4 regions of the Streptomyces sp. NBC_00236 genome follow, and region 3 is predicted to be linked to each of the others. Evidence: riboswitches for the same ligand, from Rfam matches in the RefSeq annotation. Region 3 holds a riboswitch; each other region holds the start of a gene.
The links. Region 3 has a riboswitch for S-adenosylmethionine ahead of OG446_RS08835 (aminotransferase class V-fold PLP-dependent enzyme). Riboswitches for the same ligand answer to the same signal wherever they lie in the genome.
Positions count from the first base shown of each region.

Region 1: it holds a riboswitch for S-adenosylmethionine, as region 3 does, so the genes downstream of both, OG446_RS35390 (putative leader peptide) here and OG446_RS08835 (aminotransferase class V-fold PLP-dependent enzyme) in region 3, are expected to answer to the same signal.
Region 2: it holds a riboswitch for S-adenosylmethionine, as region 3 does, so the genes downstream of both, thrC (threonine synthase) here and OG446_RS08835 (aminotransferase class V-fold PLP-dependent enzyme) in region 3, are expected to answer to the same signal.
Region 4: it holds a riboswitch for S-adenosylmethionine, as region 3 does, so the genes downstream of both, OG446_RS32845 (hypothetical protein) here and OG446_RS08835 (aminotransferase class V-fold PLP-dependent enzyme) in region 3, are expected to answer to the same signal.

Region 1 covers NZ_CP108100.1:7,936,863-7,939,057, forward strand. Annotated here, with positions in the region: gene OG446_RS35380 (four-carbon acid sugar kinase family protein) at 1-104, opposite strand, end outside; gene OG446_RS35385 (flavodoxin family protein) at 306-758, shown strand; SAM riboswitch class IV at 910-1,022, shown strand; gene OG446_RS35390 (putative leader peptide) at 1,062-1,178, shown strand; gene OG446_RS35395 (LLM class flavin-dependent oxidoreductase) at 1,252-2,195, shown strand, end outside.
Region 2 covers NZ_CP108100.1:4,607,349-4,609,543, reverse strand. Annotated here, with positions in the region: gene thrC (threonine synthase) at 1-762, opposite strand, end outside; SAM riboswitch class I at 780-906, opposite strand; gene OG446_RS20915 (glucosyl-3-phosphoglycerate synthase) at 1,060-2,010, shown strand; gene OG446_RS20910 (alpha,alpha-trehalose-phosphate synthase (UDP-forming)) at 2,097-2,195, shown strand, end outside.
Region 3 covers NZ_CP108100.1:1,999,122-2,001,316, reverse strand. Annotated here, with positions in the region: gene trpD (anthranilate phosphoribosyltransferase) at 1-969, shown strand, start outside; SAM riboswitch class IV at 1,061-1,178, shown strand; gene OG446_RS08835 (aminotransferase class V-fold PLP-dependent enzyme) at 1,352-2,195, shown strand, end outside.
Region 4 covers NZ_CP108100.1:7,377,081-7,379,275, forward strand. Annotated here, with positions in the region: gene OG446_RS32840 (phosphocholine-specific phospholipase C) at 1-787, shown strand, start outside; SAM riboswitch class IV at 900-1,009, shown strand; gene OG446_RS32845 (hypothetical protein) at 1,056-1,511, shown strand.

The sequences.
Region 1 (2,195 bases), 5.9 Mb from region 3:
GCCCCGTGGCCGCTCCGGCGGAAGGGCGCGGCTCCGTCCCCGGCACTGGTGAGGTCGTCCGCGAGGATGACGAAACCCTGCCGGGCGTCCTTGCCGGATGTCATGCCGTGCCTCTCCGTCGAACCAGTCATCGGTGAACAGGCCCATGGTCGACGACATCACGGACGCAGGACAAACGGTTCGCTCATCGCCCCGGCCGCCCGATCCGGCGGGACCCGTACCGGACGTCACAGTCCGCCGGTGCCGCGGTGCGCGAGCCGGACCCGGCTTGCGGCCGCGCGGGGATCACGGCAGGGTGCGGAGGTGTGGCCACTCTCCTGATCGTGCATCACACGCCCTCGCCGAACTGCCAGGCACTGTTCGAAGCCGTCGTCTCCGGTGCGACGACCGACGGGATCGAGGGCGTCAGGGTCGAGCGCCGGGCAGCGCTTGCCGCGACGGCCTCCGACGTACTCGCAGCCGACGGCATTCTGCTCGGCACCCCGGCGAACCTCGGCTATATGTCCGGCGCCCTCAAGCACTTCTTCGACCAGATCTACTATCCCTGCCTGGACGCGACGCGTGGCCGCCCCTTCGGGTACTACGTGCACGGCGGCAACGACGTCACCGGCGCTGTCCGGGCCATCGAGTCGATCACGACCGGTCTCGGATGGCGCCGCGCGACCGACGCCGTGACGGTCACGGGAGAACCCGCCAAGGCCGACACCGAGGCGTGCTGGGAGCTGGGGGCGACCCTCGCCGCCGGCCTGACGGACTGATCCGTCGCAGGCGTCAGAGGATGTGAGCGAATCACGCCGCACGCGGAATGCCCGGTGCCGCCGTGGTGTTGTGGCTCACGGCAAGGTGCGTACGGCCATGATCTGCAGGGCATTGCGTGGCGCCGCCCGCGCGCGTAGCGTTCCGGAGACAGGTCATGAGTGTCAGCGTCAGGCCCTGGCCTGCTGACCGGCAACCCTCCCGCGCGGTGGGGTGCTCCAGGTGACGACCAGGCGGGGCCCGTCCGGGTTCCGCAAGCGCGAGGCCTCCGGGCCCGCCGAGCCGGCAGAGCGGAGGCGACGGTCATGCCAGCGGTGACCTGCCCGCTCGTCAGGGTGCTCGCGCCACGGCGCCGCGTCCACCTCTACTCCCGGCCCCACATCGACCTCCAGCGCGTGGCCGGCGCGCTCTGTTGTTCCTGATCCGTACCCGCGACGCCGAACCTCCCGACGAGGCCCGGCGATCAACCACGGTCGATCAGGAAGGCACCCTGTCGTGTCCGCATCGTCATCCCCGCACCCTCCCCTGTCCTCCTCCCTGCACCTCGCCGTCGCGCTCAACGGCGCGGGCTGGCACCCGGCCGCGTGGCGCGAGCCGGAGGCCCGGCCCAGGGAACTGCTCACCGCCGCCTACTGGACCGACACCGTCCAGGAGGCCGAACGCGGCCTGCTCGACTTCGTGACGATCGAGGACGCGCTCGGGCTCCAGTCCTCGCGGTTCACGGGGCCCGACGACCGCACCGACCAGGAGCGCGGGCGCCTCGACGCGGTACTCATCGCCGCTCGCGTGGCCCCGCTGACCCGGCACATCGGACTCGTCCCCACCGTGGTCGCCACGCACACGGAGCCGTTCCACATCTCCAAGGCGATAGCCACGCTCGACTACGTGAGCACCGGCCGGGCCGGTCTGCGCGTCCAGGTGTCGGCCCGGCAGCACGAAGCGGCCCACTTCGGCCGCCGGACATTCCCGCCGTTCCGCGTCGAGGACCTGGACACGCCTTCCGTACGCGCGCTGACCGCCGAACTCTTCGAGGAGGCCGCCGACTACGTCGAGGCGGTGCGCCGCCTGTGGGACAGCTGGGAGGACGGCGCGGAGATCCGCGACGTCGCCACGGGCCGCTTCATCGACCGCGAGCAACTGCACTACATCGACTTCGAGGGACGGCACTTCAGCGTCAAGGGCCCCTCGATCACGCCCCGGCCCCCGCAGGGGCAGCCGGTCGTCAGCGCCCTCGCGCATCAGAGCGTGCCCTTCCAACTGGTGGCCCGCTCCACGGACATCGGCTACATCACCCCGCACGACACCGGCCGGGCCCGCAGCGTCGTCGACGAGATCCGCACCGAACAGGCCGCAGCCGGGCGGGCGGCGGAGCCCCTCCACATCTTCGGGGACCTCGTCGTCTTCCTCGACGACGACCCCGCGGCCGCAGCGGCCCGCCG
Region 2 (2,195 bases), 2.6 Mb from region 3:
GATGACGATCTGGTCGGGCAGCTGCCAGCCGAGCTGCTCGCAGATCTCGTAGGCCAGCGTCTTGGAGCCTTCGCCGTAGTACGGGCGCAGGTTGACGTTGACGAAGCCCCAGCCCTCGCCGAGCGGGTCGCCGATGAGCTCGGAGCAGAAGCGGTTGACGTCGTCGTAGTTGCCCTCGATGCCGACCAGCTCACCGCCGTACACCGCGGCCATGACGACCTTGCCCTGCTCCAGGTCGTGCGGGATGAACACGCAGGAGCGCAGGCCGGCCCGGGCGGCGGCGGCGCCGACGGCCCCCGCGAGGTTGCCGGTGGAGGAGCAGGACAGGGTGGTGAATCCGAAGGCGCGGGCGGCCTCGACGGCGATCGCGACGACGCGGTCCTTGAAGGAGTGCGTCGGGTTGCCGGAGTCGTCCTTGACGTACAGACCGCCGGTGACGCCCAGTTCACGGGCGAGGTTGTCGGCCTTGACCAGCTTGGTGAAGCCCGGGTTGATGTTGGGCTTGTCGGCGACATCGGAGGGGACCGGCAGCAGCGGCGCGTAGCGCCAGATGTTGTTGGGCCCGGCCTCGATGCGCTTCTTCAGCTCGTCGGGAGAGCCGCTCGGCAGGTCGTACGCCACTTCGAGCGGCCCGAAACAGGACGCGCAGGCGAAAAGGGGGCCGAGTGCGAATCGCTCTCCGCATTCGCGGCAGGAAAGCGCCGCGGCGGGACCGAGGTCCACGGAAGTTTCGGTGGGTGCTGCAACAGTCTCGATAGCCATGATGGCGAGGCCCTTTCTCCTCATCTTCCTCGCGACGCATTTCGTCACGAGACGGAATTGGCACCTTCCCCACCTGACCTCGCGGTCGGCGGGAGGGTTGCCGGGACTTCAACGGGCCGTTCCCTCTGTCCCTCTGGATGAGCGCTGTGGCACTGGACCATGGATCCAGGCGTTTATCGGCGGACGGACCCCGGCATGCGACGGCCATCTGCGTTGTTCAAGACTGTAACCGAAGCACTGGACTGTTGAGATAGTCGTCCGTACCGCGAGATGGATCACATACAGGGAGTATCGACCGTGCTGGAAGAGGTCGAACGCTGGCTGACCAGGCGTTCCTGGTCAGCCGCCGACCGTCCGCTGGACCGTCTGCTCGACGCCAGGAACGAGGCGCACGGCCGCCCGACGGTGAGCGTGGTGCTGCCGGCGCTGAACGAGGCGGAGACGGTCGGGGACATCGTCACGACGATCCGGCGCGAGCTCATGGAGAAGGTCCGGCTGGTCGACGAGCTCGTGGTGATCGATTCCGGTTCGACGGACGCCACCACCGCGGTCGCCCGCCGGGCCGGCGCCCGCGTCGTCCACCGCGACGCGATCCTGCCCCGCGTTCCGGCCGTCCCCGGCAAGGGCGAGGTGCTGTGGCGGTCACTCCTGGTGACCGGCGGCGACATCGTCTGCTTCATCGACGCGGACCTGAAGGACTTCTCGGCGGACTTCGTCTCCGGCATCGTCGGCCCGCTGCTGACCGAACCCTCGGTGCAGTTCGTCAAGGCCATGTACGACCGCCCGTTCGGCGACACCACCGGTCAGGGCGGCCGGGTCACCGAAATGGTGGCACGCCCGCTGCTCAATCTGCACTGGCCCCAGCTGGCCGGGTTCGTCCAGCCGCTGGGCGGCGAGTACGCCGTGCGCCGCTCGCTGCTGGAGCGGCTGCCGTTTCCGGTCGGTTACGGAGTGGAGCTGGGCCTGCTCGTCGACGCCCTGCACACGGTCGGCCTGGACGCCCTCGCCCAGGTCGACGTCGGCGTCAGGAAGCACCGCCACCAGGACGGCCAGGCGCTCGGCCGGATGGCGGCCGCCATCTACCGGACCGCTCAACTCCGGCTGTCCCGGGGGCATCTGGTCCGCCCGTCGCTGACCCAGTTCGAGCGCGGCGAGCACGGGTTCGTGCCGCACACCTACCCGGTGGACACCGAGGAACGGCCGCCGATGCGCGAGATCGAGGAGTACGTCTCACGCCGCGCGGCGTGAATCGAGGGGCACGTTTCACGCCGCGCGGCGTGACGTGGCCTGCTTTCGCACGTTTGGGCGGTTCATGATCGGGCTAGATTTCGCCCATGGTCTCCGAGCACGCCCCTCAGCCCGCTGCCCAGGTACTCGTCGCGTCCAACCGCGGCCCGGTCTCGTACGCGCTGCGCGAGGACGGCACCCTCGAC
Region 3 (2,195 bases):
GACGACACCGCCTGGGCGATGGACCGCATCATGAGCGGCGAGGCGACCGATGTGCAGATCGCCGGCTTCGCGGTGGCGCTGCGGGCCAAGGGCGAGACCGTCACGGAGGTCTCCGGCCTGGTCCGTGCGATGTACGAGCACGCCACGACCATCCATGTGCCGGGCCGCACGGTCGACATCGTGGGCACCGGCGGCGACATGGCCAAGACGGTCAACATCTCCACCATGTCGGCGATCGTCGTGGCGGGTACGGGCGCCAAGGTCGTCAAGCACGGCAACCGCGCCTCGTCGTCGGCCAGCGGTTCCTCCGACGTCCTGGGCAAGCTCGGCGTCAACCTGGACCTGCCGCCGCAGCGCGTCGTCGAGGTCGCCGAGGAAGCGGGCATCACGTTCTGCTTCGCCGTCAAGTTCCACCCCGCCCTGCGGTACGCGGCGAAGGCCCGGGCGGAGCTCGGCGCGCCGACCACCTTCAACATCCTCGGGCCGCTCACCAACCCGGCCAAGGTGCGCGCGCAGGCGATCGGCGTCGCCGACCTGCGCATGGCGCCCATCGTCGCGGGCGTCCTCGCCGAACGCGGCAACTCCTCCCTGGTCTTCCGGGGCGACGACGGTCTGGACGAGCTGACCACCACCGCGACCTCCCGTGTCTGGATCGCCAGGAACGGCACGGTGCGCGAGGAGGCCTTCGACCCGCGCGACGTCGGCCTGGACCTGGTCCCCGTGGACGCCTTGCGCGGCGCCGACGCCTCGTACAACGCGGATGTCGCCCGCCGGCTGCTCGCCGGCGAGACGGGCCCCGTACGGGACGCGGTCCTGCTCAACTCGGCGGCGGCGCTCGTCGCGCTGGACCCGGGCGAGGGCACGCTCGCCGAGCAGCTCACCGCGGGAATCGCGAAGGCCGCCGAGTCCATCGACTCGGGCGCGGCCGGGCGGGCGCTGGAGAGATGGGTCGTGGCCAGCAACGCCTGAGACGGCTCCGGGCGCGGATATGAGGCAGGGCGCAGTCCAGATCATGGACTGCGCCTTGCGCGTTCGCGTACGTATGGCAAGATGCTGCGCAGGTCATGAGTGACAGCGACTACGGCCCCGGCCCGCTGTCCGGCAACCCTCCGTCCGTGGCGGGGTGCCCCGGGTGAAGACCAGGCCGCAGGCAGCGAGGTCTGCGGCAAGCGCGGACCCCTCGACGTCGTGAGATGTCCACCCGTGGGGTCCTGGTCCTCAGGGAGCCTCTTGTGAGCAAGCGAATGCGATAGGGCTTTTCGGCCCTCCTCCGCACATCCTTCTTTCTTCCTCCGTGCTGCCGCGTATCCGCAGGCGCGCGGAATTCGCCTGCCTGTTACGGGAGTTCGTCATGTCTGTCCTCACTGCTGCCACCGATCGGTCGATTTGTGCCCCGCTGCCGGTTCTGGGCAAGGATGTAACGGTTCCGCTGGTCACCGGCGGCGAGGTCACCTACGCCGCGCTGGACTACGCGGCCAGCGCTCCGGCCCTCCAGCGGGTGTGGGACGACGTGGCCGCGTACGCGCCGTACTACGGCAGCGTCCACCGCGGTGCCGGCTACCTCTCGCAGCTGTCCACGGACCTCTTCGAGAGCAGCCGCGTCACCGTCGCGGAGTTCCTCGGCTGCCGCGCCGACGACCAGGTGGTCTTCACCCGGTCCACCACCGACTCGCTCAACCTGCTCGCCGCCGCCCTGCCCGCCGACTGCCAGGTGTTCGTCTTCGAGACCGAGCACCACGCCTCGCTGCTGCCCTGGCGCGACGCCCGGGTGACGTACCTGAACGCCCCGCGCACCCCGGACCAGGCCGTCGAGACCCTGGAGCGCGCACTCGCCGGCCGCGACCCCTACGGGCCCGCGCTGGTGTGCGTCACCGGTGCCTCCAACGTCACCGGTGAGCTGTGGCCGGTCAAGGAGCTCGCCGCCGCCGCGCACGCCCACGGTGCCCGGATCGTGCTCGACGCCGCCCAGCTGGCCCCGCACCACCCCGTCGACATCGCCGAGCTGGACGTCGACTGGGTCGCCTTCTCCGGTCACAAGCTGTACGCGCCGTTCGGCTCGGGCGTCCTCGCCGGCCGCTCCGACTGGCTGACCGCCGCCGAGCCCTACCTGGCCGGCGGCGGCGCCTCCCGCCAGGTCGCCCGGCGCTCCGACGGCGGGGTGGACGTCGAGTGGCACACCACCGCGGCCCGTCACG
Region 4 (2,195 bases), 5.4 Mb from region 3:
CGGTGTGCACGAGCCCAATATCTCGCCCTGGCGACGCGCGGTCTGCGGCGATCTCACCTCCGCCTTCGACTTCGGTCGTGCGGACGTCTCGGACGTGTCGTTGCCGTCGACCGACGCCTACGAGCCTCCGGACCGCCTCCGGCATCCCGACTACACTCCCGCGCCGCCCGCCGCAGGCAGCCTGCCCAAGCAGGAGAAGGGCGCCCGGCCCACCCGGCCGCTGCGCTACGCGCCCTTCGTCGACGGTGCGGCCGATCCGGCCACCGGCAAGTACCGCCTCACCTTCAGCGGTGGCGCCGCGGCCGGGGCGCAGTTCCTGGTGACCTCCGCCAACCGCACCGACGGGCCGTGGACGTACACCACCGAGGCGGGCAAGTCCCTCGCGGACAGCTGGAACACGGCCTACTCCAAGGGAGTGACCGACCTCACCGTCCATGGCCCCAACGGCTTCCTGCGCACCTTCCGGGCCGGGGGCAAGGTGGCGGGACCGGAGGTGACGGCTCGTCATGTCGCGTCCGGTGGAGGGCTTGAGCTCACGTTCGTCCACGGCGGCTCCGCCACGGTCCGGCTGACCGTACGCAGCGCGGCCGGGTACGGGGGCGGCGTGCAGACCTTCGAGGTCCGTGCGGGCGCCACCGTCAAGCATGTGCTCGACCTGCGGGGAAGCGGGAACTGGTACGACGTCACCGTCGTCTCCGACGTGGACGCCACCTTCCTGCGGCGCTTCGCCGGACATGTCGAGACCGGTCAGGCCGGTACGAGCGACCCGGGCCTCGTCACCGGGTGAGTGGCCCTGTCTGGGGAGGAGGTTGGGGGCGGGCGGTGGGCGTCCGCGGGCGTCCGCTCGCTCCTGACCACCCGTCGGGACGGCTGGTTTGCGTGCGTTAGAGTCCTGCACGGGTCATGAGTTCCAGTGCACAGCCCCGGCTTGCTGGACGGCACCCCGCTCCGCTGCGGGTGCTCCGGGTGACGACCTGCCCCGCGCGAAGGGCACGGGGAACAGCGGACCACGGTGCAGGCGCTCCGGGTCCTCGGCCCGGAAGGCGAACCTCACCATGCTGCGTCACCTCACCCAGAACGACTCCGTGCGGAGCGACGACTGCTCGCGTTATGCCGCGGGTCACCGCGTGCACTGGATCCACGCGAAGAAGTGCCGCCAGGAGCCGGGGCAGGCCGTCGAGGTCCTGCTCACCTCCGGTGATGTCCGCGACGACGGATGGATCGAACTGCGGGCCGCCTTCGACTACGCGGGTGACCTCCCTCCGGTGTGGACCCATGCCCCCGCCGCACTGCGGGACACCCTCGCCGGTCACCGCGGGCGCGTGTACTGGCTGGCGCGCTGGCATGCGCTGAAGCTCGAGTACGGCAATGGCGAGGGCGCGGTGTCCGGGGGAGCCGGAGCGCGGGGCGCGGCCGGGCTGGTCAACGTCGGGTACGAGGGCGGCCGGCTCTGTGAGGTCGAGGCGGGGGACGAGGGCGACCTTGCCGGGGGCCACGCCTCCGTGGCATAGCCCCCACCGAGGCGATCGGGCGGGTCGCCGTGTCGGCTGTCCCTGCCGCGCCGGCCGGCGGCTCCGGTGTCGGCGGCATCGATCCGGCATGACGTACCTGGTCAGCGCGGGTGAGTCGGCCGACGCGTGACCGCCGCGTACCCGGTCGGTGACCAAGGCCGACTACCGCTCGACCTGACACACGGAAATCTATGTTGGCGGGAGTAGACATTGGGTTGTGGTGTGGCTATGGTTTCTCTCGTAGCCCAGAGAGACAGCAGGGCCCGGCAGAGACGAACTGCCGGGCAGCAGTATCCGCAGTTCGCACGACGGTGCGGTGGTGGAGTTTCGAAGCCAGGCTGTTGCAGGACGGCGACGGGACTGACGACCGCACCGGGCGGCCCGCAGTGATCAGGGGCTGCCGTGAGCAGGACCGCAGTTCACGCAGTAGTAGTTCGGCAAGCGCAGTACCCAGCAGTGAAGTCAGTGAGCAGCACCTCGGTGAAGGCGTCGGCTGCGGGCGCGCGTGCCGGGAGGTTCGGCAGTGGGGTTCCAAGCCAGAGCAGACGCAGGACGGGCAACGGGGCTGGCTGCCGAAGAGTGGCGCTGTCGCAGGCCACGAAGCAGTTCGCATCACCAGCAGTACCAGTAACAGGTAAGTGACTGATCCCAGAGGGAAGAAACGGAGGACCAGGCGCCATCAGG